Granulicella sibirica: one gene and its partner. The protein of the gene in region 2 interacts with the protein of the main gene of each other region in a pairwise test. Links are inferred from orthologs where the notes say so. Each region holds a gene or a part of one and is shown on either strand. Other genes may lie near its edges.

Region 1 (14,412 bases), 1.9 Mb from region 2 along the record:
TGGCCTGGAACAAACTTTCATCCGGACAGGCCGGGCTCAACCGGCTTACGTCCGAGAACCTGACCGATATCGGCGGTGGGGCGACGTTCTATTCGACGCTGGTCGAGGTGAGAAAAGCATAACTCTCAGAGCCCCTGACTCGCCGGATGGGTCAGAAGCTTCTACGAAGCGCGAATCGCACCTGAATGGGCTCGACGGGATGGAAGATGTCCGTGAAGGCCGGCGCTGCGGTTGGCGTGATCTGTGAGGTATAGGCGTAGTCGATGTCGTGATCGCGGCGATTCGGGAGATTGAGAAGTTCGGCCGAGATGCGCCACTTCTCGTTGAAGCGATAGTTGGCTTCCCCGTTGAGCAACGCTGTTGCCTGCGAACGATAGATTCCGTCGGAAGTCAGGTCGCGCGGGCCGAAGTAGCGCAGGCGCAGGCTCGCCGATAAACCGTGGTCGTTATGCACCGTGACGCCGGACGAGATGACCAATCCGACGGCTTCGGGTACGCGCCTGCCGCCTGGGCTGCCCGGTGCGGCATCGTCCCCGTCGAGCGTTGAGAACAGGGCCTTGGAGCTTGCAAGATCGAGATCGAAGGCCACGTGTTCGAAGGGCGTGTAGTAGTTTGCCCACTCGAAGCCATAGCGGCCGCTCGACTGTTGCGAAGCAACCGTGTCTCCCGTGTCGCCGGACTGCTGCAGTTCGGAGGCGCTGTGCAGATACCACAGGGAGACAGTGCTCTGGAGATGCGGGATCGCCGTCGTGCGCACGCCGACTTCGCCGCCCTTGGTTGGGATGAGGGCGGGAATGGGCGAGGTGGGCGTGTTGGGGGCAGGATTATCCGCCGAGATGGGCTCCACATTCTGCGTCGCGCCGCGGCCGTCGTTGCTGTGAAAGCTGAATCCGGCCTGTGCATAGAACTCGGTGCTGGCCCATGGGCCGAAGGTCAGACTTGCTTTTGGACTGGGCAGGGCTTTGATGGCGGCTCCGGAGTTGGCGGCGTTCACGAGGCTGGTGACATTGAAGTAGTCCACGTCACCGCGCATTCCAACGACCGAGCGGAACTTGCTCGCCCACTGAACCTTATTCTCGACATAGAAACCCGGCTGTGTGTCCGTGAAGCGGTCTTCTTCGGTTGTTGCCGGCAGGGTGTTGCCGGTCGACGAGTCGGTCTTATCGACGCGCATGCGATTCTGCGACTGATAGAGGCCGTTGTGGATCCAGTCGTTGCGGACCTGAAGGCCGAAGGTGTTCTCCACCTTGCGGCCGAACCATTGGCTGAAGATGGTGTGGTGGGCGTCGAGTCCGGCTACCCAGCGCCTGTCGTGTTGCTCAAACTGGTCGCCACGGACGGGGTCGGTGAGGTAGTAGGTAAAGTCGGAGAACAGGTCGAGATCGTAGTAGAAGCCGTAGGCGGTGACCCTGGTCTCGGAGTATGCGCCCTGGCGATGCCATTCGCCCTGCAGGCTGTATCGCTGGGAGTTGCCCCCGTCGGTGGGGTTCAGCGTACCGAAGAGACCGACGAGCGGCACGGCGTTCGCGGCGATCTGATCGCTGGAGTTCCAGCGGCCGTGGTAGCCGCGACCCGTGACGCTGAACCCGTCGGCGTCGTCTCCCTGGCTGTAGGTCGAGAGGCCGTTGAACTTGTAGTAATTATCCGCGTGCGCCCATGGACCGTCGTCGTGGTAGGCCTCGCCACCATAGAGGAGATTGCCGGGGCCGAGCTTTTGCGAGAAGCCGAAGACGGCGCGGCCGTAGCCGTACATGCCGCCCTCTACCTGGACGAAGTTCCGGGGAAGGGTCTTGAAGAACTCGAGGTGGGCGGAGCCGGCGGAGCCGTAGTTGCCGACATCGGCGTAGTAGGGCCCTTTCTCGTAGTTCACGCGCTTCACGAACTCCGGAACGACGGTGTTCATATCCGAGTAGCCTTCGCCGTGCGCATGCGACGGAAGGTTGAGCGGCATATCGTCGATGAACGTGGCGAAGTCCGTGCCGTGGTCGAGATTGAAGCCGCGCAGGAAGTACTGATTGGCCTTGCCGCCGCCGGCGTGCTGCGTGATGATGACGCCGGGGATGGTCTCGAGAATCTCTCCCGAGCGGAGGATCGGGCGGTCCTGAATCTCTTTCGCACCGACCGTTCCCTGGGTGGCGGAGTCGGCGATGCCGGTGAGGTCATCTTCGCGACCCTGCACGTTGATGGTGGTGGTTACGGGGCTGACGGCCAGAGAGACGCGGAGCGGTGCGAGGGTCCCGGTGGTGGCTAAGGTGATGGGGATTTCTTTCGTCTCAAATTCGGGCTTCGAGACGACGATCCGATAAGTGCCTGCGGGAAGTCCCGGGAGGAGGAAGACTCCGTTCTTGTCCGAGCGTGTCGTGCTTTGAACGGTGCCGTTAGCGCTTCGCACCTGAACGGTGGCGCCAGCCATCAGCGCGCCGGAAGTGTCGACGATTGTTCCCGATAGCTGAGACAAGGTCCTGTCTCTGCCTGCAGCCGTTGTCTCCTGTTCGGCACTCGCGGCTCGTGCGATGAGAGCACAGCAGAGGATGATCGAGAGGAGGGCGGCGGGGAAGGATTTCACAGGTCTCCTGGTGTTACGGAGGCCCGCAGGTCCTGGATTCCGATGGGGTGCGGAAAGTGCTCCAGCCATGAGGGGCTGTAGAGATCATACTTTTGAAATCATATCGGTGTTTCCCTGCGGAATCGCTCGACCGCTCCTACTGGAGCAGCGAGATGGCGACAGCGGTAAGGCTTTTGACGCCAGTGGCGAGGGTGGGTTCAGGATCCGGTTCGAACTTGCTGGTGTGCAGGCCGGGGAGGAGTTGGCCGGCAGCGTTTGCGGTGGCGAGGCGGTCCGGGTACATGGCTCCGAGACGGAAGTAGACGGTGGGTGCCTTGGCGGCGATGCCGAAGACGCCTACGTCTTCCGAGCCCATGGTGACGGGTTCGTCGAAGACGTTGGCCGCTCCAAGGGTTGCGACCAATGTGGCTCTGACGCGAGCGGAGAGGGCCGGATCGTTGACGAGGACGGGGGTGGACTCGTTCTCCTGGACCGTGACGGTGGGCATCCTTTCCGGCGGAAGGCCGGCGGTGGTTCCGATGCCGAGGGCAATTTGCTTCAGGCCGTCGAGAATGACCTGGCGGCTCTGGTCGGAGAAGGCGCGTGTAGTGAGTTCGAGTTTGACCTCGTCGGGGATGATGTTGCGCTTGGTGCCGCCGTGGATCGAGCCGACGGTGACGACGGCTGGCTCGCGGGGGTCCTCTTCGCGGCTGACGATGGTCTGGATCTGCACGATGTACTCGGCGGCAAGGACGATGGGGTCGCGCCCGGCGTAGGGGTAGGCTCCGTGGCCGCCGATGCCGCGGATGGTGACGTCGACGGAGGTAGAGGAAGCCATCGCGGGGCCGGCCGCAAGACTGACGGTGCCGGCGGCGCGAGTGTTGGTGTCATGGAGGCCGATGACCATGTCGGGCTTGCCGAAGCGCTCGAAGAGATGGTCGGCCACCATGGCTTTGGCCCCGTCGATGGTCTCCTCGGAAGGCTGACCCACGATCATGAGGGTACCGTGCCAGGCGGACCTGTTCGCGGCGAGCGTGCGGGCGGTGCCGATGAGAACTGTGGTGTGGACGTCGTGCCCGCAGGCCTCCATGACCCCGACCTCCTGACCGGCTTTGTTCTTGGTCTTGACGTGCGAAGCATACGGGACGCCGGTCTCTTCGGTGATGGGGAGTGCGTCCATGTCGCCGCGGACAAGGAGGGCGGGCCCGGAGCCGTTCTTGAGGATGCCGACGACGCCGAAGGCCTTCGAGCCGTCGGGGTAGACGCCTACGTGATCCGTAACGGTGTAACCGGATTTGCGGAGTTCGGCCGCGACGAGCGCTGACGTGTTGATCTCGAAGTGGGAGAGCTCGGGGTGGGCATGGATCTGCTTGTAGGTGTCGACGAGGACGGGCAGTTGCTTCTGCTCGAAGGCGGCGATGTCTTGCGCGGGAGCGAACGCGGGCGAGAGGCAGAGACAGCCGAGAGCGATGGAGGATCGGAGCAAGGGAATCCTCGATAGGAGAGTGGGTTCTCGGGAAGGATACATCACCGCTTCGGACTGAACGCAGAGAGGATTGGGGCACAATGGCGTGCAGGAGGTGCTGGATGTCTGTGACCTTTTGTGTAAATCGCTACCTGGCTGTCTACTCCGGTGTCCTGACGATCGTCTTCGCGGCTACCGTTCTCATGGGTCTGAAGAAAGCATGGCGGGCTGATCTTTGGCGGGAAGAAGGATGCGCAGGGGCACATCAGCAGCTTCGGACGCCTGAGCTTCGACCAGTACAACCAGGACCAGGTGCTCACGCTCGATGCCTCGGATGATGACGGGAAACGCTCGTCGGGGATCACCGTCAACGATGCCCCTGCCGCGCCTCTGACCCCGGAGATCCTGACCGCCTACAACCGCATTTACTCCATGCCGAAGGGGCTGGAGCGAGATGGCGCGATGGCGGAGTTTATGAAGACATATCCGAAGCTATCGCAGCGGGCTTACCTCGGGCGGGACCAAGACGACTCGGTCGGGCTGAAGCTGCGCGACGTGCATGGGAAGGTGCGGGCCGCGCTCCGGGTGAAGGCGGATGGGACGCCGATCCTTGAGTTTCTGGATGAGTCCGGGAAGGTGATGCAGAAGATGACGGCGGACGGGCGATAGGCACGATCAGCCACTGCACCAGAAACGGTGCATCCTGACCATCGGGGCATGGGCGGCATGTGAAAAAGCGGGCGTAGACCCTGTACTTTCAGCGTTGCGCCACGTCTAAAAACCACCGCTGGGGAGAACCACACGAGTAGCCGGAATGGCACCGAAGCTGAGGTGCCGACTCGCTAACCGGGAGGCAGTCCCATATAATCAGGGTTTGCCGATGGAACCTGCCGGGCGCGATCTTGTCAGCAGTGAGGGTGTGCGTATTTTTACCGTAAAGCGAGAGAGCGGAAGCTCCCTGAACGATCAGACCACGCCTGTGCGCCCGCGCTTTAGCCGCTCCCGCCTCGCAAGTGCCCTTGTTGCCGTCGCCTGTGCGACGGTTGGGGCTCCTCTTCTCACCTCCAACGCCGAGGCGCAGTCTGCCCCGGTTCCAGCGCCGGGCTCTGGCCAGACATTGTGCCAGCCTCAGGTCATTGGAAACCGCCGTATCCCCAAGGAGTCTGTTCTCGCCCGCCTGTTCTCGCACCAGGGCGACCTCTACGATCCGGCGCTGATCGAGCGCGATTTCAACTCGCTGTGGAATACCGGCTACTTCGACGATGTGCGCATCGAGCGTGAGGACACCCCGGCCTGTATCCAGATCGTCGTGATCGTCCGCGAGAAGCCCACCATTCGCGAGATCAACTACAAGGGCGTCAACGCCGTCTCGCAGTCTGACATTCTCGACCGGTTCAAGAAGGCCAAGGTCGCGCTTTCGGTCGAGAGCCAGTACGACCCGACCAAGATCAAGCGCGCCGAAGTCGTGTTGGCCGAACTGCTCGGCGAGCATGGACACCAGTTCGCGACCATTCGGACCGAAGTCAAGAACATTCCTCCAGCAGCCGTCGCGATCACCTTCAACGTGAAGGAAGGCCCGACGGTTAAGGTCGGCAAGATCCAGTTCCAGGGCAATGACAGCCTGAGCGACCGCACGCTGCGTAATGCGATGAAGAATCTGCGGCCAGTCGGCATTCCGCACTCGATCATCCTCGAGAACCTTTTCGCCCGCACGTTCGACGCGAGCAAGCTCGATGAAGACACCGAGCGCGTCCGTGCGGCTTACCGTGAGCGCGGCTACTTCAAGGTGATCCCGAGCGAGGCGCAGGTTAAGGTGCGCGACGCGGGAGGTCTGAATCCGTTTACGTTGCGTCCTTCGACCGGCAAGCGCGCGGACATCCTGATCCCGATCGAAGAGGGTTCGCGCTACCGGCTTGGCGGCGTTACCTTCACCGGCAACAAGGCTGTCACGAACACCAAGGTGCTGCGCGCGCAGTTCACGCAGAAGGATGGCGAGTACTTCAACGCCACGCAGTTCGGCAAGGGCATCGAACAGCTTCGCAAAGCGTATGGCGAACTTGGCTACATCAACTTCGTCGGGACCCCGGTACCGCGAATCGACGAAGCCAAGAAGCTGATCTACCTCGATATCGACATCGACGAAGGCAAGCCGTTCTATGTATCGCGCATTGAATTCACGGGAAACAGCATCACGCGTGACAAGGTCATCCGTCGCGAGCTTCTTCTCGAAGAAGGCCAGATCTACAACAGCCGCCTGTGGGATCTCTCGATCCTGCGTCTGAACCAGTTGAACTACTTCGAAGCGCTGAAGGCCGACCAGGACTCGGAATCGCGTCAGAACACCGACGACGGCACCGTCGACCTGCTGCTGAAGCTCAAGGAGAAGGGCAAGAACTCCATTGGCCTTAACGGCGGTATCAGCGGCCTTTCGGGAACGTTTATCGGGTTGAACTACGAGACGAACAACTTCCTCGGACTCGGCGAAACGCTTTCCGTGCAGGCGAACATCGGCGACCTTTCGCGCAACCTGAGCTTCGGGTTCACCGAGCCTTACCTGCGCAACAAGCCGATCTCACTCGGTGTGCAGGTGTTCACGAGCAAGTACGACTACAACCCGGCGAAGAGCTACTCGATCTCGCAGGGCGCTTCGGCCAACCTGAGCGCGGCTCAGACGTCGCAGTTGACGAACTATAACCAGTCGACGACCGGCCTTTCGCTCTCGCTGTCGCAGCCTCTGCGTCATCTCTTCGCGCATACGGGCGTGACCCGCGTCGGCGTCACGTACTCGCTGTCGCGTTCTTCGATCACGACGTTCAACGACAACACGCGCAACGTTTTCCAGTCGCTGGCCTTCCGCTCGGGCGTAACCGGCCAGAACCAGTTGAACGGCATCATCACGTCGATCCTGTCGCCGAGCTTCAGCTTCTCCAGCCTCGATCGCGCAGTCGGCCCGCATGGTGGACGCGACTTCAACGTGAGCATGGCGGTCGCGGGTGCAGGCGGAAACGTCAAGTACATCCAGCCCGTCGCGGCGTACCGGCAGTTCTACCCGATGAAGGGTCTGCGGATCAACAAGGAGGGCCACAACGTCCTCGGGTACCGCCTGCAGTTCGCTCACATCACCGGCTTCGGCGGCGAAGTGGCTCCCCCGGCAAACCGCATCTACACCGGCGGCGAGTCGGACGTACGCGGCTTCGACGTGCGATCGTCGTCGCCCTACACGTTCATCCCGAACAAGGTGCTCTTCAACCTGACGAACCCGGACGGTACGGTCGTTCCGCGTGATCCGACCAACCCCGTCCTGGGCAACGTTCAGATCCCGCTGCCGATCTACCGCCTTGTTTCGATCGGTGGCGACACGAGCTTCACGGCGAACCTCGAATACCGCATCCCGATCGCCAACCAGGTCACGTTCGCATTCTTTACCGACTTCGGCATGACGTTCGATCTGCAGCCGGGACAGTTGAAGCAGAACGCCTCAGGTCTGTCGACAATCTCGAGCCCGTCGTATGGCTGCCCGACGTTCGTCAACGGCGCCTGCTTCGGCGGACAACAGGTGGCGTTCCCGATCCAGTTGAACAACGTTCCGGGAACGAACTACGTGCCGCGTATGTCGAACGGTGCCGAGCTGCAGGTCATCCTGCCGATCGTCAACGCACCGTTCCGGCTCTACTACGCGTACAACCCGCTCCGCCTCTACAAGGACGTGCCGCAGCAGCTTGCGGTCGACAACGCGACCTTCCGCAGCTTCTTCCCGAACACCGGCGCCGGGCTCTACAGCTACGCGCAGGCGCTGCAGTTCTACGGAGCGGACTATACGCTGCGTGAGCCGAGGAAGACGTTCCGGTTGTCGGTCAGCACGACCTTCTAACCAACGGCAAACGAAGACGCAGAGGCCCGCCACAACGGCGGGCCTTCTGCTTTCTGCCGCTTGCACCGGGAACAGCGGCAGGGTCATCTAACTTGCAGGACTATACTGAAAGATGCTTATGAAAACCGCTACCGCTGCAGAAGCAGCAATCGCAAGACCCAACCAAACATCTCATCCGCTCGACCTGGCTGATGGCCGCCGCATTCGCTCGACCACCGTACTGTGCGTGCGGCGCGGAGACTCCGTCGTGATGGTTGCCGACGGACAGGTGACTCTCGGGTCGACCGTAATGAAGGGCTCGGCAAAGAAGCTGCGCCGGATGTACCAGGACAAGGTGATCGCCGGATTCGCGGGATCGACCGCGGACGCCTTCTCTCTCTTCAGTCGCTTCGAGGGCAAGCTGGAGCAGTACGCCGGCAACCTCGGACGGTCGGCCGTCGAACTTGCCAAGGAGTGGCGGACGGACAAGATGCTGCGCCACCTCGAAGCACTCCTCATCGTGACCGACCTCAAGCAGACCTTTGTGCTCTCGGGCGACGGCGACGTGATTGACCCGGACGAGGGCGTCGTCGCAATCGGCTCCGGCGGAAACTACGCGCTCGCCTCGGCGCGGGCGCTGATGGAGAACACCGAACTCAGCGCGCGAGAGATCGCCGTCAAGAGCCTCGAAATCGCCGGAAAGATCTGCATCTTTACCAATGACCACCTCATGATCGAAGAATTAAAGGCATAAACGCCGCATACTTCGCTCTCCCAGCACCACGAAACGGCATTAGACTTAGGAACCCATGGCAATCTTTTTACCCGGAACCGCTGAAGACCAGGCTCTCGCACTCGACGAGATGACTCCCCGCGAGATCGTCGCGGAACTCGATAAGTATGTTGTCGGCCAGCACGCGGCCAAGCGCGCCGTGGCGATCGCGCTGCGCAACCGCATGCGCCGGCAGAAGCTCGCGCCCGATCTCGCCGACGAGATCATGCCGAAGAACATCATCATGATCGGGCCAACCGGTGTGGGTAAGACGGAAATCGCCCGGCGTCTGGCCAAACTGACGAACTCGCCGTTCTTAAAGGTTGAGGCTTCGAAGTTTACCGAGGTCGGGTACGTCGGGCGGGATGTCGAGTCGATGATTCGGGATCTGGTCGAGAACGCCATCGACATGGTGCGGGAAGAGAAGCTTGAGGAAGTCGAGGACAAGGCGGAGCTGAGCGCCGAGGACCGTCTGCTCGATCTTCTTCTACCGCCGTCGAGCGTGCCTCCTGCAACGATTCCGGCTCCGCCCGCGTCCGCTTCGCAGCCGGTTCCGGTTGAGACGAACCATACGGGCAAGGTAATCGAACTGCCGGTTGTGACCGTCGACGAAGATCACACGAACGACCATGCGCAGGAGAATCATGACCGCGCCGTCGCGCAGCATGAGCACGCGCAGGATCTGAAGGATCTGCCGGTTCTGGCGAATGCGAAGGAACGGGACAAGCTGCGGCAGCAGTTCCGCGAGGGCAAGCTAGACGACAAGACTGTTGAGATCGATGTGCGCGACCGAAACCAGCCGAGCTTCGAGATCATCTCCACGCAGGGCTCCGAGGACATGGACATCAACCTCAAGGACATGATCCCGGGCTTGTTCGGGCAGAGGACGAAGAAGCGCAAGATGAAGGTATCGGAAGCGTTCGACTACCTCGTCCAGGAAGAAGAAGGCCGCCTGATCGACATGGACCAGGTGACGCGGGTCGCCATCGAGCGCGTCGAAGACTCCGGCATGGTGTTCCTCGACGAGATCGACAAGATTGCCGGGCGCGAGGGTGGGCATGGGCCTGACGTCTCGCGCGAGGGCGTGCAGCGGGATATCCTGCCGATCGTTGAAGGCACGACCGTCTCGACCAAGTACGGGATGGTCTCAACCGATCACATCCTGTTCATCGCTGCCGGGGCGTTCCACGTAACGAAACCGTCCGATCTGATTCCGGAGCTACAGGGGCGCTTCCCGATCCGCGTCGAGCTTCACTCGCTCACCGTAAGCGACTTCGTGCGCATCCTCACCGAGCCGAAGAGTTCGCTGGTGAAACAGTCGACCGCGCTGCTCGAGACCGAGGGGCTGAAGCTCGAGTTCACCCCGGAGGCTCTCGAGGAGATGGCGCAGTTCGCCTTCAAGGTGAACGAGACGACAGAGAACATCGGCGCGCGCAGGTTGCACACGATTATGGAGCGCGTGCTCGATGAGATCAGCTTCCAGGCTCCGGACCTGTTCAAGGCAGCCAAGTCAATGCCGACCCAGGAGGGCGTGATCGCCGAGATCGGTCCTTCGGCGCCGATTGTTTCGGAGCTTGCTCCCACGAAGGCCGGGGTAGCGACCGAACCGCAGTCGCCGCCACTTCCTGTCATCGAGCGCAAGACCGATACCGGGACCGAGAAGGTGATCGTGATCGACCCGGAGTACGTGCGGCAGCAGGTCGCCTCGATCGTCAAGGATCAGGATCTTAGCCGCTACATTCTGTAGTTATCCCTGTAGCAGCCGCCGAAACGGACTAGCCCTTCTTTGGCGGTGGTGGCGGCGCAGGGGCCGTACCGAGATAGAGGTTCGGACTTGCGTTATCCACGGTCTTCGTGAAGTGGAAGTCCCGCTGTCCGCCGGTGACCGTCTCCAATTGCTCGTCGGTCAATTCTCCCTCGTGTGCCGCGCCGGTCTTCGTAATCTCAGACATGCTGTCCTCATTTCCCGTTTCTTGAGATTTGCTTCCGGCGCACAAGCCTGTCGCACCACCGGCCAAACTGATAGGGAATACGTGGCTTAGATCGTTTCAGATGGACCGTGAACAGGAAAACGGGCGCCCCGAAGGACGCCCGCGTTCATTCCCATGCCGAAGCATCTAGACCAACTGCGCATCCAGAGTGATCTCGGCCGCCTTCAGCAGGCGCGAGATGGGGCAGCCTTCCTTGGCCTTCTTCGCCAGCTCGTCGAACTTCTCCTTGTCCGCCCCCGGAACCTTCGCCTTGGTGGTGAGGTGAATCTTGGTGACGGTCGGGCCGTCGTCGGTTTTCTCCATGGTCACGACAGCCGTAGTCTCGAGCGAATCCGGGACGAGGTCGGCGCTCGTCAACTGCCCGCTGAGAGCCATCGTGAAACAGCCCGCATGCGCCGCCGCAATCAACTCCTCGGGATTCGTCCCCACGCCGTTCTCAAACCGCGTTCCAAAGCTGTACTGCGCATCCTTCAACGTGCTGCTCTGCGTCGAAATCGTTCCCTTGCCCTCTTTGAGAGAGCCATGCCACACTGCACTCGCGCTACGATCCATATCCAATCTCCTGAAAGCAACGTCTAACCAACGCCAACTTCTATACGATGCGCGCGGGAGGTTCCGCGTGGGTCAACCAGACGTGAAAACCGGAGAGACCAAAATGAAACTTCTCGCCACCGCCGCCCTCGTCCTCTGCGCCTCCCTCTCCGCCGTTGCGCAGACCGCCGTGCCTGCCAACGCGCTCGATCCCTTCAAAGATACGAGCATGGTCAAGCCTCCCGCAGGCGCAAAGGTCGCGATCTACGAGTTTGAAGACCTCGAATGCCCCGCCTGCGCACAGGCCGCTCCCGTCGTCCACGCCGCCATCGATCACTATAAGATCCCCCTCGTCCGCCATGACTTCCCGCTGACAAACCTCCACCCCTGGAGCCTGCAGGCCGCCATCACAGCTCGGTATCTCCAGGACAAAGCGTCGCCGGTAATCGCCGAGACATTCCGTCGCGACGTCTTCGCCAGCCAGAACAGCATCGCCAGCCGCGACGACCTCGACAACTTCACCCGGCATTGGTTCCAGACGCACGGCGTAGCCCAGCCTTTCGTGATGGACGCCGACGGAGCCTGCCAAAAGGAGATCCAGGCCGATCGCGCGCTCGGTGCCCGCATGGGCATTGTCCATACGCCATGCATCTTCGTCGTCACGCCTCGGCGCTGGGTCCAGGTGGTCGATGTCAGCCAGCTCTATCGCACCATCGACGTAGCGCTTGCCGAAACAGCCGCACCTGCGATCGGCCCGGCGAAGGCCACGCACCGCTAGAGCCGGCCGCTACTTCTCGAACTCGAACTTCGCCTTGAACTCCGCGTCGAGCACGAGGAACGCGTCGAACTTCTTCCCGGCCTTCGACACGAACCCCTTGATCAGCGGAGTTCGCCCCTTCTTGCCGCAGAGGGCCTTCACCTGCGCCTCGGTGAGGGTCTTCTTAGCGACCTCGACCCAGACCTGGAAGCGGCAGCCCTGCCGGAACGCTGAGCAGCCGTAGAACGCCTGATCGCCGATGCGCCGCACCTCACCGGCCTTGCACTTCGGGCAAAGGATCGCCCCCTCCGGAAGCTTGAAGTCAGCCGAGCCCGGTTCGCCCGCCGCCGCCGGGGGACGGATCGCCGGAGCGGCGAGCACCTCGGGAATGTCCTCCCGCAGATAGCCCTCGATCTCCTCGCGCAGTTCGGCCGAGTTATACTCCCCCTGCTCGATCCCCATCAGCTTCTCTTCCATGGCCGCAGTGAGCGATGGGCTCGAGATCCGCTCACTGACCTGCGCGATCAGCGAAGTTCCCTTCGCCGTCGGAAAGAAGAACTTGCCATCGCGTCCTATGTATTCAGACTGCTCAAGACGCCCGATGATCGCAGATCGCGTGGCCTCGGTGCCGAGCCCCTTGCCCTTCATGATGGCCCGCAGTTCGTCGTCCTCGATGGACTTACCGGCGGTCTCCATCGCCGCAATAAGAGTGGCGTCGTTATAGCGCGGCGGAGGCTTGCGTTCTTTCGTCTTCAGTTCATGCGAGTCAACCGGGTAACGTTCGCCAACCTTCAGCGGAGGCAGCGTCCCGAGGGGCTCGCCATCCTCGCCACGCTCCACGTCGCCGGTCTTGCCGCCCATCAGCACGGCCCAGCCGGGGTCGGTGACGCGCGACCCGTTTGCCTGGAACTTCTGCCCCGCGATGTCCACGCCGACGCGCGTCATCTCGGTGATCTTGTCGGGCAGGAAGATCCCGAGGAACCGCGTCGTCACGAGGTTGTAGACGTTGCGCTCTTCGCTGCTGAGGCGCGCCGCCGAGGCCCGCGTGGGCAGAATCGCGTGGTGATCGCTCAGCTTCGCATCGTCGACATAGTTGTCACTGAGCGGAGGACCGTTCTCGGCCCGCTTGATCGCCGCCGCGACCACCTTCGCGTCCGCCTGGAAGCTGATGGCCTTGAGCGTCCCCGCGAGACCTGCCACCATATCCGTGCCAATGTGCCGGGAGCTAGTCCTTGGGTAGGTCAACACCTTGTAGTTCTCGTAGAGGCTCTGAGCGATCTCAAGCGTACGCGCGGCCGTGTAGCCATAGCGCTTGTTCGCGTCTTTCTGGAGCGCGCCGAGGTTATAAAGCTGTGGCGGCGAGCGCCTCTGCGTCGAGAGCTTCACCGACTCGATGAGCGCCTCGGTATCGGCGGGAATCGCCCGCTGAATCTCCTCGACCTCGAACTTCTCCTCAAAGTCGAAGGTCGTCTTGCCGCCGTCGAGAAACTTCAGCGCCTTGGCTACGAAGCCGGGCATCTGCGCATGAAGCTGGTAGAAGAAGCTCTTCACGAAGCCCGTAATCTGAGCTTCGCGCGCGACAATCAGCGCCAGCGTAGGAGTCTGGACCCGCCCGACGGTGCAGAGCACGCCATTCGTGATGGTGTAGGCGCGGGTGTAGTTCATCCCCCACAGCCAGTCGATCTCCGCCCGTGTCTGTGCTGAATCCGCCAGCGAATCGTAATCGGCCGCCGGACGCAGACGCTCAAACGCCTCGCGGATCGCCTCTTCCGTCAGAGAACTCGCCCAGAAGCGCATCACCGGCTTGCGGCATCCGGCCATGGCGTAGATACGCCGGAAGATCGCCTCGCCCTCGCGCCCGGCGTCGGCGGCGTTCACGACCTCGGTCGTATCGCGGGCATTCAGCAATCGCTTGACGACCGCGAACTGATCGGCTGTCTTGGGGTTTACGACGTAGTGCCACTGGCCGGGAATCATGGGCAGCTTCTGCGCCGTCCATGCGCCGGCCCATGCTGGGTTCAGCGTCTCAGGCATCGGCAGGTTGACGAGGTGCCCGATCGCATAGGTCACGATCGCGTTCGGGCCTTCGAAGAAGCCGTCCTGCCGCCGCTCGCACCCCAGCACACGCGCAATATCCCGCGCTACCGACGGCTTTTCCGCAACCACCACCCGCATCTTCGTTTCCTAACGTGGTCCCCAGCCAGAATGGCAAAGCGTCCACAGTTCAGTTTACCTCTCGCCTGCCTGCCTCTCGCTGGCCTGCCGCAAGCCTCCATTTCAGCGGAGCTGCCGTCTTAACCCGAAGTGCGCAGCAACGCACAGGAGAACGAAATGACCGCCCTCAGAAACACGACTACCCGCTTCGCCCTGGCTGCCTTCCTCGCCACAGCGACGGCTGCCCTCCCCACCTTCGCCCAGGAGCAAACGACCACCACACCGGCGCAGAATACCGCGCAGCCAGGAACCCAGCCCGAAACCACCCCCATGACGAAGGATCAGCT
Region 2 (14,436 bases):
ACCTTCGAACCCAACGCAACACCCTCAGAATCAGGAGTCCCATCATGAGCATCGCAACCAAACGCGGCGACGGAGGCCAGACCGGCCTGGCCGGCGGCATCCGCGTCTCTAAAGCCGACGAGCGCGTCGAATCCTACGGCTGCGTCGACGAACTCAACACCGTCCTCGGCTTCGCCCGCAGCATCTGCACCGACAAGGAGATTGCCGGCTGGACGGAAGAGATCCAGCGCACCCTCTTCCGCGTCGGTTCCGCCCTCGCCACGCCCCCCGAAAGCCGCAAGACCCCACCCGTCATCACCACCGCCGACGTCGACATGCTCACCGGCCTCGTCGAAAAGATCGAAGCCATCCAGGGCGTGCTCGCAGACTGGTCCCTACCCGGCGCCCACACCGAATCCGCCGCCTACGAGATGGCCCGCACCGTCTGCCGCCGCGCCGAGCGCCAGGTCGTCCGCTTCGTCGAATCAGGCGGCGAAGTCCAGCCCGAGGTTATCGCCTACCTCAACCGCCTCTCCGACGCCATCTGGCTCTTCGGTCGCCTCATCGAGTTCAACGCCGGCATCGACGCCCGCCTCCGCCCTGAAGACAAGGCCGGCCCCAAGTGGTCCCGCGCCTGGTAATGCAAACCCCGCAAGTCTTCACCGAACCCGAACGCGAAGCCGTCTACCGAGCCATCCGCGAGCGACGCGACGTCCGCCGAGGCTTCCTCCCAACGCCCTTACCCGACGACATCCTGCGCCGCCTGCTGGAGGCGGCGCACTCCGCCCCATCCGTCGGCCTCATGCAACCATGGCGATTCCTCGTCGTCCGCGAACCGGCCATCCGTCAGGCCGTGCACGACCTCTTCCTCGAAGCCAACAACGAAGCCCAGCAAGCCTTCGCAGCCGACCGCCGCGACCAGTACGCCGCCTTGAAACTGGAGGGCCTGCTGGAAGCCCCCCAGCACCTCTGCATCGTCTGCGACTGCGACAGCCCCCAGGGCCACGGCCTCGGCCGCCGCACCATGCCCGAGACCGCCGTCTACTCCACCGTCTGCGCCATCCAGAATCTCTGGCTCGCCGCCCGCGCCGAAGGGATTGGCGCAGGCTGGGTTAGCATTCTCGATCCACGTAACCTGCGCAACGTACTACGCATTCCGGAGCACCTCACCATCGTCGCCTACCTCTGCCTCGGTTACGTCGACACCTTCGCCACCGAACCCGACCTCGAGCGCCAGGGCTGGGAGCAGCGCACGCCCCTCGACGACTGCCTCCACTTCGACCACTTCGGAGTCCCTGAGGAGTGAGCGCCAAATCCATCATGATCCTCGGCACAAGCTCCCACGTCGGCAAGAGCCTCCTCGTCACCGCTCTCTGCCGCATCTTCCACCAGCACGGAATAAGCGTAGCCCCGTTCAAGTCCCAGAACATGAGCCTCAACTCCGCCGCCACGCCCGATGGCCTCGAGATCGGCCGCGCCCAGGCCCTGCAAGCCGAAGCCGCCGGAATCCCCGCCCGCGTCGAGATGAACCCCATCCTCATCAAGCCCACAGGCGACATGTCCTCGCAGGTCGTCGTGCGCGGCAAGATCTGGGGCCGCGTTACCGCCCGCGACTACCACCAGCGCCGCGTCGAAGAGCTCATGCCCATCGTCCGCGAGTCCTGGGAAACCCTCGCCCGCGAGCACGAAGTCATCATCCTCGAAGGCGCAGGCTCCCCCGCCGAGATCAACCTCAAGCAGCACGACATCGTGAACATGCGCATGGCCGAGATGGCCGACGCCCACTGTATCCTCGTCGGCGACATCGACCGGGGCGGCGTCTTCGCCTCCTTACTCGGCACTGTCGAACTCCTCGACGCCGAAGAACGCGCCCGCATCCAAGCCTTCGCCATCAACAAATTCCGAGGCGACATAGCGCTCCTCCAGCCCGGCATCGAGATGATGGAGCAACGCCTCAACAAGCCCTGCATCGGCGTAGTCCCGCACCTCCCAAACCTATTATTAGAAGAAGAAGACAGCCTCGGCCTGGACCGAACCGACCGCATCCCCTGGCCGCAGGATTCCACTCCCGACCGCCTCTTACGTATAGCCGTAGTAGCCCTCCCAACCTTCTCCAACTTCACCGACTTCGATGCACTGGCAACTGAGCCCTCCGTATCCCTGCGCTTCACGCAAACGCCCGACGTTCTACGCACAGCGGATATCATCATCCTCCCCGGCAGCAAGCAAACCGTCGACGATCTCCAGTGGCTCCGCGAAACTAACCTGGCTGACATCATCACCACCCACGCCCAGACCAGCCTCATAACAGGCATCTGCGGAGGCATGCAGATGCTTGGAGAAACCATCGCCGACCCCGAAGGCATAGAGCGCCAGGGCACCCACCCCGGGCTATCCCTCCTCCCTATCCAGACCACCATGCAACCCACGAAGCTCACCCGCCTCACCACCGGCACCCTCACCACGGAAACCCTCTTCAACCAACCCATCCCCCACACAACGATCGAGGGCTACGAGATCCACGTAGGCGAAACCACCCGCTTCGCCAACGCCCAACCCTTCGCCACCTTCACCGGCCTTAACGAAGACGGCTGCATCTCCCCCAACACCCGCATCTTCGGCACCTATCTCCACGGCCTCTTCGACGACGACGCCTTCCGACACACGTTCCTCCGCGCCGCCCGCGCTTTCCACCACCTCACCGAACCCACCACCCTCACCCCGTGGAAGCAGCGCCGCGAAGAATCCCTCAATCGCCTCGCCGCCGCCGTCGAAGACTCCTGGGACATGCCAACGATCTTCGGCTGGCTCAACCTGCCCTACAAGAGAGCCGCATCAGAATGAACCGCCGCACCCTCCTCCTCACCGCCTCCGCCCTCGACGCCCTCATCGGCGACCCCGAATATCTCCCTCACCCCGTCCGCATCATCGGGAAGGGAATAGACCAGGGCGAGCGCCTGCTCCGCACGCCGAACCAAACCAACACCGAACAGTTCCTCACCGGAGCCACCCTCGCCGCCGCCGTCGTCCTCAGCACTTACGCGGCCACGGCCACAACCATCCGCCTCGCCTACCGCCTCAACCCGTTCCTCGGTGCGATGGTCGAGGTAACCCTCGCCGCCACCACCCTCGCCGCCCGCAACCTCCACGACGAAGCCATCGCCGTCCTTGACGCCACAACCATCGAGCAGGCCCGCACCCGCTTGGCCCGCATCGTAGGCCGCGACACCGCCCGACTCGGCCCCACCGAAATCAGCCGGGCGGTCATCGAAACCGTAGCCGAAAGTGCCTCCGACGGCATCATCGCCCCCATGTTCTACCTCGCCCTCGGCGGAGTCCCCGCCGCCATGGCCTACAAAGCGATCAACACCCTCGACTCCATGATCGGCCACGCCGACGCCCGTTACCTCTACTTCGGTAAGGCCGCCGCCCGCCTCGACGACGTAGCCAACCTCATCCCCGCCCGCCTCACCGCCCTCGCCATAGCCGCCGCCTCCGGCAACCCGCGCGCCTCCCTAGCCACATGGCGCACCGACGCCCGCAACCACAAAAGCCCAAACGCCGGCCACCCCGAGAGCGCCATGTCCGGAGCCCTCGAAGTCCAACTCGGAGGCTCAAACACCTACGCCGGCGACCTTATCGAGACCCCGATCATGGGTGCATACTACCCACCCGCCAACCCCGCGAAAGTCCACCAGGCCATCACGATCGTCACCACGGCCACCCTCATAGCCCTCACCATCTTCTGCCTCATCCCCCGCCGGAACCGCCGATGATAGCCCCAATCCACGGCGGCCAACTCCCCCACATCGCCACCCGTTTCAACATCCCCATCGAGCGTCTAGTAGACTTCAGCGCCAACATCAACCCCGAAGGCCCCCCACCCGGTGTAGTCGAGGCGATCCGCCACGCTCTCACCAACCCCACCACCCTAACCGCCTATCCCGACCTGGAATCCACCGCCCTCCGCACCTCCATCGCCACCTACGCCAACACCCCAGCCAACGCCATCGCCGTAGCCAACGGCTTCGTCCCCCTCCTCGAAGCCGCCATCCGCACCCTGAACGTCAAGCGCTGCCTCCTACCCGTCCCCGCCTTCAACGAGTACCGCCACACCCTCGAACGCAACCACATCCACATCGAGCCCTACGCCCTAAGCCCGGAAGTCAACTTCGCCTATGACTCAACTGACCCACCCACCCTCATCGCCCGAGCCATCGCGGGCCACCACGACACCATCCTCCTGGCCAACCCGCAAAACCCCACGGGCGTCCTCACCCCAGGCAGCACCATGCTCGATCTCCTCCACGAAGCCACCGCCAACAACATACGCCTCCTCATAGACGAAGCCTTCATGGACTACACCCCCACGAAATCTCTCATCCCCGAGACCCACACGCACCCCAACCTCGTCGTCTTCCGCTCGGTAACCAAGTTCCACGGCATCCCCGGCCTTCGCGCCGCCTACTGCGTCTCCCACCCAGACACAAGCAAAGCCCTCACGCGTAACGTTCCCCCATGGCCCGTCACCACATTGGCCACCGAGGGTGTCATCGCCGCCTTGGCCGACCAAGCCTACGCTCAAGCCACCATCACCCTGAACCGAACCCGCCGCACCCAACTCGAATCCGCTCTTAAAACCCTCAACATCCCCACAACCCGATCTTCAGCCAACTACCTCTTGCTCAAACTCTCCACCCAGAGCCCGGAACAACTCTGGGAACACCTCATCCAGCAACACGGAATCGTCCTCCGCCTCTGCACCAACTACGAGTCCCTCCCGCCAACCTACTTCCGCGCCGCCGTCCGCAACGAACAAGACAACGCCCGCCTCATAGCCGCCCTTGCTCTCGTCTGAGCGCTCTCACGATCAGGACGAAGGGTAGCCTCTGCCCCTTGCACTTTCGTTCTCATTCCCCAAGGGAATCTGCGTCTGCCGTCGTCTCTGCCTCTAACAAAATGCCTATCGTCCAGCGGGGTTCGCCACCTCCCGCCCCTCATGCCAGACCCCAACGATCTTCTCCGTATTGCGAATATCGTCGAGCGGATTCCCCCCAAGCAGAATCAAATCCGCATCTTTGCCGACTGTCAGTGTCCCCGTTTTCTTAGAAATCCCCAGCAAGGAAGCATTTGTCTCCGTAGCCGCTCGAATCGCCTGCATCGGCGTTAGTCCAGCCTCCACCAGCATCGCCAGTTCATGGTGCTCGGCAAACCCCGGCACCCGGTAAACACTCGCCCCCGAGTCCGTCCCAAACCCCACCTTCACACCCGCGTCATAAGCTGCCTTCATATTCTTCCGAGCCTGCTCGAAGTCCTTCCGATGCTGCGCCGTTAGCGAATCCTTCTTCACCTTGTCCGCGTACTCCGCACTCGTCAGCATCGTGTAAGCCTCAGGCGTCAGCGCATTCTTGAAGAACTCCGACTGCATCCACCCCGGATGCTCCGCATACGTAAAAAACGACTCATCCACCGTCAGCGTCGGCAGATAAAACACACCCTTCGTCTTCATCGCATTCAACAACTCCGCATCCACCGCGGAATCCCGCACCGAGTGCGCCAGCACATTCACCCCGAACCCCACCAGCCCCTTCGCGTCGCTCAGCGCAAACACATGCGCCGCAGCCGGTACACCATCTTTGTGCGCCTCTTCAATCACCGCCTGCGCCACCGACGGACTCATCTTCGGCTTCGTCCCATACAGGTCGTCTACCCAGATCTTCACGAAGTCCGTATGCCGCCCCGCCGCCTCATCCACATCCTTCCGAGCCTCTTCCGGAGTCTTCGGCTGGTAAAGCTGGTCTCCCTCGTGCGGAATCGGCGGCATCCCATCCGGCACCCCGATCCCACGGTCCGCCACAAACACGCTCGCCCCATCCAGCTTCCCGGCCCTCTGCTCCGCCCGAATCTGGTAGACCAGGTCACGGTTCAGCCCAAGCGAAAGCATCGTCGTCACGCCATACCGCTCATACTGCCGCAACTCGTCGAGCACGTGTTCCCGCGTGTAGTAGTCAGCGTCGTTCTTCGTCCCATTCACCAGCGCCAGGTGTCCATGCGCGTTGATGATCCCGGGCATCACCGTCTTGCCCATCCCGTCGATCACCTTCGCGCCCTTCACCGCCGTCTTCCCCGAAGGCCCGATCCCGGCAATCTTCCCATCGCGCAGCGTCACGGTAGCATTTTCGATCGGGGCGCGCCCCGTCCCGTCGATTACCCGCACGTGCGTAATCTGCGTCGTCCCAAGACCCGCCACAACTTCAGGCGAAGTTCCCTGGGCCATCATCAGCATCATCGAAGCAAGAAGAACCATGCCGGTTTGGATGCGCCCCCAAGCTCATCCGTCTCGCCGAAAACCCTGCAGCAGCCGGGTGACCACATTCGCGGCAGCATCATCGTCGCTAAGCTGGGAGCCACCCCCGCCCAAAGCACCACGGACCCAAGCCTGGCGTCAAGAGCTATCCTCAGACATGAAGAGCGCCCACTCGAACTTCCCTAGAGCAGTCTGCCTTCCGACAGGTCCCGAATCAGCCCAAGGTCCGCCGCCAGAAAATCGAACTGCGGCAGCGCCTCCAGCGTCGACCAGCGCATATCGTTGAAGATCCGGTTCTCCAGCGCCCCGCCGAACTCCTTCACCACGAAGAACTGTAAATCGATCGCCCCACCGTTCCGGTACTTGTGCCGTACCCGCGACACCCTTTTCCCGATCACCGCTTCAATCCCCAGCTCTTCCTGCAACTCCCGAGCCAGCGCCTCTTCGGCCGTCTCACCCGGCTCGATCTTTCCGCCCGGAAACTCCCACTTCAGGCTCATCGGCTGGTCCGGCTTCCGCTGGCACACCAGCACCTCGACCGCCGTCCCCCCCTCACGCAAAATCAACGCCGCCACCACAAGGCGCAGAGGTCTATTGACCGCCGAATCTCCCCGAGCATCGAGCTTGCGTATCGGTTCTTTCACGTCCCTACAGTTTAGACGCGCCGGTTACCCTATTGGATGAGGCGCACCAACCTCGCCAGCATCCGTCTAGCCCACCAAGGGCACAACCGACGCCGGATAGTACAGCGCCCAACCCTCCGCGACGCTCCGTTCCACCAGCGCCGCAGTAGGATTTACCGGGAACGCTCCCCGCGCGATCGCCAGCATCGCCGCATCATGCACCGAGTTCCCGAACACCGCATCCGGAGCCAGAATCCCCGCATCTTTGAGCGAAGCCACCTTTCCCTCGTCCGTCGGCACGTCCAGAATCTCGTCGGTCACCACACCGTTCGCAATCCGCACTCGGGCCGAAAGCACCCGGTTCGAAGGTATCCCGAACCGCTTCACGCCCTCTTCCACCACCCAGTCGTTCGTCGAACTCACTGCCCAGATATCGACACCCTTCGCCTGCAGCGCCGTCACCAATTCCAGCATCTCCGGAAAGATGTTCTTCTCAATCTTTGCGGCGAAAAACTCAGCCGCAGCCCCCCGAACCTGCGCCTCCGTCAGGCCCCGGTACACCTGCACCATCTCCCCGCAGATCTCCACTTCGGAAACTGTCCCTGCCTTGTACTCCTCATACCGCCCCAGAAGCCAATCCGTAGCCTCCTTCGATATCACCCCATGCTCAATCGTCCAGGCCATAAAGCCTGTCCCAGCGTCCCCCGACCAGAGCGTCCCGTCACAATCGAACACCGCAATCTCTGGCGTCAGCGCGTGCACCGCCTCGTGAAACTCCGCCGTCTCCAGTACCCGAACCATCGGCCCCACTTCCTTTACAGCCTCATTCATCCCATCAATCTCCTACCCGCATTCTACTCAACCGCACCTCGCAAACCCCGCATCCAACCCACCACGGAGGGTTGATCCATGACCGAAGAAAAGCACCTTACCGGCCCCGAGGGCCTCAAGAAAATCGGCGAGCTCATCAAACACATCAAGATTGCCATGATGACCACCGCCAACCCTGATGGCTCCTTCGACAGCCGCCCCATGGCCACCCAGACCGAAAAAGAGTTCGACGGCAAGATCTGGTTCCTAACCCGCAACGAGTCCGGCAAAGTCGAGGAGCTCAAGCAGGACAGCCACGTCTCACTCCTCTACGCCGACCAGGGCGACGCCAAGTACATATCTATCAAGGGCCGCGCCAACCTCAGCCGTGATCGCTCCGCCATCCACGACCTCTGGAACCCCATGTATAAAGCTTGGTTCCCGCAAGGCGAAGAAGACCCCGCCATCGCCGTCCTCTGGGTAGAAGTCGAGGAAGCGGAGTACTGGGAAGCCTCTTCGAGCCGCCTGGTCCGCGGTGTCAGGTACCTCGCTGCCGCCGCCACCGGAGGTAGGGTCAACCTCGGCGAGACGGGAAAAATCACCGTGAACGCCTAGTCTACGATCCAGTCGGCCGCAGGTGCCCCTGCTGCTGATGAAAGCTCCTGTCCCTGCAGACTAAGGTCGGAAAGCGGGAGCGAAACTCTATTCAGAACTGCCAGAAATCACCGGCGCGTTCGCGGTGATCGTAGGGAGAGTTCCGGCTGGCATCGCTTCTAGGCTCTGAGTCTGGACAGCCGTCTTGAGCCAGTCCTCGAGCTGTCCCGTCTGGCGCAGGAGGTTGATCTCGGTCTTCCTAAGTTGGAAGCCGGCGTCCTGAAGATCAATGAAGCGCTGACGCTCCTGGATTCGGGCATTCTGCTCATCCTTAGGGGTAAGCAGGGGCGTGGCGGAGTCGCTTGGAGCGGCCTGAAGCTGGATGAGCGTAGCGTCAAGCTGTTGCTGCGCGATGTCCTGATCGATGTCGGCAAGCTCGAGGCGCGCCTGGAGTTCCGTGGCTGCGTTAGCCAGCTTAATGCGGCCTTCGCGTTCGGTGTTGCGGGCGTCGAGCGCTTCCTTCTCGGCGTGGATGGCATCAGCCATGGTTTCGCGCGCTTTGGACTTCCGGAGACGATCGTAGAGAGGAATCGTGATTTGTACTCCGATCTCAGCGGCGTCGTATTGAAAGTGGTTGTAGTACTGCTGATAGTTGTTGAAGGTGGAAAACCGGCTGTAGTTGGCGGCGAAGTAGACTTGCGGGCGGAAGGCGTACTTTGAATCGCCAAATGCCTGCTCGCGTTTGGCGTGTGCGTTCGAAAAGGCCGCAAGGACAGCCGGGTTATCGGGGGCCGAAGGGTCAATCCTCGCGATTGGCGGAAAAGCGGGGATGCTTGAGGGGATCGTCTTCACCAGCCCGACCGTAAGCCCGATCAAACGCGAGAGATGATCGCGGAGGACTGTCTCGTCATCGTTGAGAAGGAGACGCTGGAGCCGGACCTGCGCAGCCGTCCTGCGAGCTTTGGCAAGTTCCATGCGTGGTTCGCGTCCCGCTTCAAGACGCTGCTCGACGATAGTAGCGAGCTTCTGGGCGTAACTGTACTCCTCATCCATCGCCGCCTCGGAGCGCTGGGTCCGATCGAGCGAAAGATAGGTAATGGCGGTATCTTCAGCCACCTCCTGGCGTGTGTCTCGCAGAATGTGGCTCGCAGCTTCTACCCCGGCGTGCGCGGCACGGATGTAGTCATGCTGAGAGTAGTTGAAGACGAGAGACTGCGACGAGAAGCTGAAGAGCGTCGGTTGCCCGAGCGGAAAACCATACGAGTAGCCCAGGCCCGAGCCGCCGCTGAGGTTAGGAACGTAGGCGTCCGTATTTTGCGAGAGGACCGCCTTCGCTTTATCGACGTTGGCCTGGGCCATCTGGACCTTGGGGCTGTTCTTCAGGGCGAGGTCGATGGCGGTGGTGAAGGAGATCTGGGCGCGAGCGGTCGTTGCGGCGAGAAGGAGCGGCCCGGCAATGGCGAGGGCGCGCAGAGGGAGGCGCAGACAGGAAGCTGGGGGGGAGATGAGCACTGCTCTTACTATGCTCCCTTCGATGCGTCGCGTGCAGCGGAAAAGTTCGCAGCGAGGGCGCGGGCCGCGGCAAACTCGCGCTGTGCGCCTGCGTTGTCACCACGCTTTGCGAGGAGCTTGCCGAGGATCACATGAGCCTTGAAGACAGGCGCCTCGTCGGTCTGGTTTGGCGAGGAGAGATAGTCGCTGAGTGCGCGCTCCGCGATATCCTGGCCGCGCTTGGCGGCAATCAGGATCGTGGCCGCGTCCATCAGGGGAGGCCCGTGCTCGCGATCAGCGGCGAGGCCGGCGTTGACGGCGGCGAAAGCCTGGTCGGGCTTGTGGTGCATCTCGTAAAAGTTGCCGAGATCCATATAGGCGTCGGTGGTATGGCCAGCGTCGATGGCCTTCTTAAACTCTGCCTCGGCGGTGGGGCTGTCGCCCGAGCTTTCGGCAATGTACGCGAGGAGTCGATGGGCCTTCCCCGGCGAGCGAGACTGGAGCGTGTCCACAAGCGGACGAGCCTTGTCGACGCCGCCTCCGACGATGCCCGGGGCCTGCGTATAGAACTCGCCGAGGTCGTTCACGGCGTCGAGGTTGGAAGGATCGGCCTCGACGGCACGTTTGAAGGTCTGCCCCACCTTTTTCCCGAGAGAGTAGCCCGCGATGGGCCCGGCATGAGAGGCCTTCTGACCGTAGGCCCGGGCAAGCCACATCAGATCAACGCTGTCGTTAGGCGCGGCGGCGACGGCGGCTTCGCATTCCGCGACGGCTTTCTCGGCCTGCTCCTGGGCATAGAAGACGCGGCACAGGAGTTGATGGGCATAGGCATCGTTGGGAGTAGCGGCGAGGATGGTACGAAGCGATTGTTCGGCCTCGTCGACGCGCCCGTGCTGCAGGGCGGTAAATGCCTTGGAGGCATCGGCGTAGAGCAGAGGGGCCTGGATGAGAAGAACGCCGAGAAGCATGCTTCTCTTGGTGGGGAGCATGTTCATCACTGTTCGGTGGTCTGGACTTCGAGGCCGTTGGAGAGGTCGCGGTTGGTGGTAGCGTTGAGCGCGACGACGTCGTGCTCGGACAGTCCGGAGGTCACTTCTACCTGAACAAGGTTGGTAACGCCGACGGAGATCGGAGTCTTGACGAGGTGATTGTTAACCACTTTGAAGACGTAGTAGCCGGCGTCGGTGTGGAGGGCCTCGCGGGGTACAGCGAGAACGTGGTTGCGCTGCGACGTGGTGACGGTGACCGTCACGTTGGTATTGGGCAGAAGGTCGCCGTGTGCGTCATCGACGGTGATGATGCACTCGCCGACGCTGCGTGTTCCGTAGGTGATCACGGTCGTTGGGGCGAGCTCGATATGACCGTGCCACTTCTGCCCCGGCTTGGCGTCCCAGATGATAGTGACATCCTGTCCACGCTGGAGTTTTCCGATCTCGGGCTCGTCGAAGTAGGCGCGCACCTTGATGCGGTCCAGGTCCGCGACATCGAGCAGATCTTCACCTGCGGGAACGAAGTCGTATTCGGAGACCGGGATAGCATAGACAGTCCCGGAGAGGGGCGAGCGGATGACGTTCGCGGCGTAGTTGCTCTGGGCCGCAGCCAGCGCGGCGCGGGCGTCGGCGACCTGTGCGCTGGTACGGCCAAGATCGGATTTCGAATAGCGGCCGGCGCTGCGCTGTTGGATCCCGCTGAGGGTACTTTGAGCGGTAAGGAGCCGCTGCTGCGCGGCAGAGACCTCGGCGGCCGAGGCCGCGCCGTGCTGCTGAAGCTGCTGGAGAGCGGCAACGTCCTTTTCGTTCTGGGCTACCTGGTTTCGGGCACGCTCGAGGTCTCCGGCCATCGCGAGGCGCTCTTCCTGGGTGCCTCCGCTGGCCATGTCGTTATGGCTTGCCTCGGCGGCGGTGAGAGCGGATGCCGCACTCGCGACGCGGGCCTGAGCGTCGACGGCGTCCAGACTTAGCAGGAGCGCGCCCTGTTTCACCTTGTCTCCAACGTCCACGTAAAGCTTCTTGACGATGGAAGGACCAGGCGCGTGCGCTTGGTACTCTTCGGTGGGCTCGACTTTGCCGTTCGTGGGCGTGGAACTGATCAGCGTCTGGTAAGTCACCTTCGCCGTTCGCACCTCGACTTTTTCACGAGAAAGGTAACGATAGGCAAACAGCCCGGCGATCAGGAGAACGATCGCTATGCCCCACCCAAGGAACGTCTTCGACCGTTTTGTTTCAATCGTCTGCATGAATAAGAAATGTCAGTATATAAGACGTTCGGTGCACCATAGACGAAGCAATATTTTCGGCAAGCTCGCATCTATGAGCAAGCACACGAGTTAGAGATCGGACTTAGCGAGTCGAAGATCGACAAGCTCAAGTTGAAGTTGTCTTCTCTGCAGGTAGACGTTGACGCGGAGACGGTAGAGTACGTCGATGCGTGAGCCTTGCGTGAGGCTGAGGGAAGAGCAGCGTTCGGGCCAATCGGTGGTTCGGCTCCAGCCAAGCGCTTCCAGGCTGGCAGACGAGCCGTCGGTGAGGCAAAGGCAGACGTGGCGCTCTTTGATGAAGCGAATCGGGGAGGCCAGCGTGAGGTCGCGAGTGAGGAAGACGGGCTCGGGAGCGGAGTTGCCGAAGGGCTCGAGCCGCTCCATCCACGCGTGAAGATCGAGCGTGATGGCGGCGAACGGGATCTCGGCGTCGCAGGAAATTGTGGGAGTGAGGACGGTAGGGGTCAGGTGAAGCGCGGCGTGGCCGCGCATGCGACGGCGGAAGAGGTCAAGCCGGTCGGACGCAAGGGTAAGGCCGACGGCATGGGCGTGGCCGCCGAACTTCGTGAAGAGTGTGGGGGCGCCCGCCGGTTCGTGGACGGCGGTGAGAGCGTCCAGCAGATGGAAGCCGGCGATGGAGCGTCCGGAGCCATGGGCGGAGCCGTCCTGATGGGTGAGGATGAGCGCGGGGCGGTTTGTGCGTTCGACGACGCGCGAGGCGAGAATACCCAGGACGCCGCGATGCCAGTCTGGATGATCGAGGATGATGCACTCGGCGGCGAACTGGCCGAAGGCGTCGCGCAGCGCGGCAAGCTCTTGTTCGATGGCAGCGAGTGCCTCGGCTTCCGTGGCTCGGCGGTCCTGGTTGAGTTGATCGAGCTTCTCGGCGAGAGTCTGGGCGCGGATAGGGTCACGGGTGAGGAAGAGCTCGACTACATCTCCAGCGATATCCATGCGGCCGGCGGCGTTGATGCGCGGAGCAAGCCGGAAGCCGACCTCGGTTGCCGTCGGAGCACGGTCGAGCGGGAGCTTGGCAACGTGCATCAGGGCACGGAGACCGGGTTGGACCGGGTTGCGGAGCTCGCGCAGCCCAAGCCAGGCGATCGCGCGGTTCTCGCCTTCGAGCGGGACGGAGTCAGCGATCGTAGCGATGGCGACCAGCTTGAGGAACGACGGGAGAAGAACGGTCCGAAGGCGCGTGTGAGCGGCTGCCGGATCAGGCTGGGTGCTGGCGTGCGCTGAGAGGAGGGCATGCGAGAGCTTGAAGGCGACGGCGGCACCGCATAGGCTCTTGTTCGGGTAAGGGCAGCCAGGTTGTGACGGATTAATGACGGCGAGTGCTTCGGGAATCCCAGCGACGTCGTCGGGGAGGTGGTGGTCCGTCACAATGAGGTCGAGGCCAAGTGCTTTGGCTTCTTCCGCCGCGGCGAAGGCGCGGATGCCCGTGTCGACGCTGATGACCAGGCGGATGCCGGAGGTCGCGGCAAGGCCAAGCACATTCGTCTGCATGCCGTATCCTTCGCGGATGCGATGCGGGACGTGGTAGGTGACCTGGGCGGGCCGGTCGGGCGGCGCGATGCGCTCGATCGCGGTCTTAAGAAGGACGGTGGCAGTGGTGCCGTCGACGTCATAGTCGCCATAGATGAGAATGGGCTCGCCTCCGCGGACGGCCTGCTCAATCCGGGCGACAGCCTCGCGCATCCCCAGCAGCAGCAGGGGGTCATACAGAGCATCGAGGCTAGGGGAAAAGAAGGCGGCTGCTGCGGCGGAGTCCGCGATCCCTCGTGCGAGCAGGAGGGTCGCGGCCGGAGTCGGGCATCCGAGCTCACGGGCCAGTGTTTCGGCGCGTTCCGGATCCGGCGGAGCAACAATCCAGCGGGAGCGCGGAGGAGAGGGAGGAACGTTCAGGGGAGATGTGGGAGGCGGTTCAAGCGGGGCAATCTCAGTCGTCCTCGTTCTCAGTCGTCGCTGTCGTCCCGGTCTTCGACCACGATGCCGCCAAGGTCGCCGACTGTCTCCATGAGTTGCTGGAAGCTGTCGTACCAGTCGGTGGCGGTCTCGAAGATGAACATGACACCTTGGTGGGCGAAACCGAGTTGCAGGTAGCCAACCTTGCCGACGTGCATCATCAGTTGCTCGGCGTCTTCAACCTCAAGGGCGTCGATCTCCGGGAAAGATTCTTCGCGAAGCTGGTCCAGAAGAAGGGCGATGTCCTCGCGTTCAAGCACGACTTCGCTCATGGTGATGAACGGTGCGCCGGCCGCCTTGGCGTGCTCGACGAAGTCCTTCCACCCGTCGGAGTTCTCTTCCTCAAATAAAACGGTGGGCACTTCTTCGGTCACGTAGCCATTGAGCCGCCGCATGCCGTGGCCAGC

Evidence for each region.
Region 1: the proteins of recJ (region 2) and GRAN_RS08980 interact in binary tests that used the Escherichia coli proteins (3 or more experiments, as listed by UniProt). The link is inferred for Granulicella sibirica from one-to-one orthologs.

Annotation. Positions count from the first base shown.
Region 1 is NZ_RDSM01000001.1:2,163,219-2,177,630, reverse strand. What follows is about bases 11,515-14,412. They hold GRAN_RS08980 (type IA DNA topoisomerase), read right to left. Parts: upstream 14,087-14,412; coding sequence 11,942-14,086; downstream 11,515-11,941. Other genes in these bases: GRAN_RS08975 (hypothetical protein), read left to right, coding at 14,243-14,412; GRAN_RS08985 (DsbA family protein), read left to right, coding at 11,515-11,932. In the rest of the region: GRAN_RS09025 (molybdopterin-containing oxidoreductase family protein), read left to right, coding at 1-122; GRAN_RS09020 (TonB-dependent receptor), read right to left, coding at 152-2,566; GRAN_RS09015 (M20 metallopeptidase family protein), read right to left, coding at 2,703-4,031; GRAN_RS09010 (hypothetical protein), read left to right, coding at 4,323-4,679; outer membrane protein assembly factor BamA, read left to right, coding at 4,930-7,881; ATP-dependent protease subunit HslV, read left to right, coding at 8,000-8,614; ATP-dependent protease ATPase subunit HslU, read left to right, coding at 8,670-10,379; GRAN_RS25450 (hypothetical protein), read right to left, coding at 10,408-10,584; GRAN_RS08990 (OsmC family protein), read right to left, coding at 10,750-11,175; more of GRAN_RS08985, read left to right, coding at 11,279-11,514.
Region 2 is NZ_RDSM01000001.1:224,380-238,815, reverse strand. Bases 11,515-14,436 are described here. They hold recJ (single-stranded-DNA-specific exonuclease RecJ), read right to left. Parts: upstream 13,898-14,436; coding sequence 12,131-13,897; downstream 11,515-12,130. Other genes in these bases: GRAN_RS00895 (hypothetical protein), read right to left, coding at 14,020-14,436; GRAN_RS00905 (efflux RND transporter periplasmic adaptor subunit), read right to left, coding at 11,515-12,040. In the rest of the region: GRAN_RS00965 (hypothetical protein), read left to right, coding at 1-48; GRAN_RS00960 (cob(I)yrinic acid a,c-diamide adenosyltransferase), read left to right, coding at 45-620; bluB (5,6-dimethylbenzimidazole synthase), read left to right, coding at 620-1,285; GRAN_RS00950 (cobyric acid synthase), read left to right, coding at 1,282-2,823; adenosylcobinamide-phosphate synthase CbiB, read left to right, coding at 2,820-3,755; GRAN_RS00940 (pyridoxal phosphate-dependent aminotransferase), read left to right, coding at 3,752-4,837; GRAN_RS00935 (amidohydrolase family protein), read right to left, coding at 4,943-6,286; GRAN_RS00930 ((deoxy)nucleoside triphosphate pyrophosphohydrolase), read right to left, coding at 6,469-6,930; GRAN_RS00925 (HAD family hydrolase), read right to left, coding at 6,997-7,740; GRAN_RS00920 (pyridoxamine 5'-phosphate oxidase family protein), read left to right, coding at 7,819-8,334; GRAN_RS00915 (TolC family protein), read right to left, coding at 8,422-9,825; GRAN_RS00910 (tetratricopeptide repeat protein), read right to left, coding at 9,834-10,772; more of GRAN_RS00905, read right to left, coding at 10,799-11,514. UniProt on the Escherichia coli protein: Single-stranded-DNA-specific exonuclease.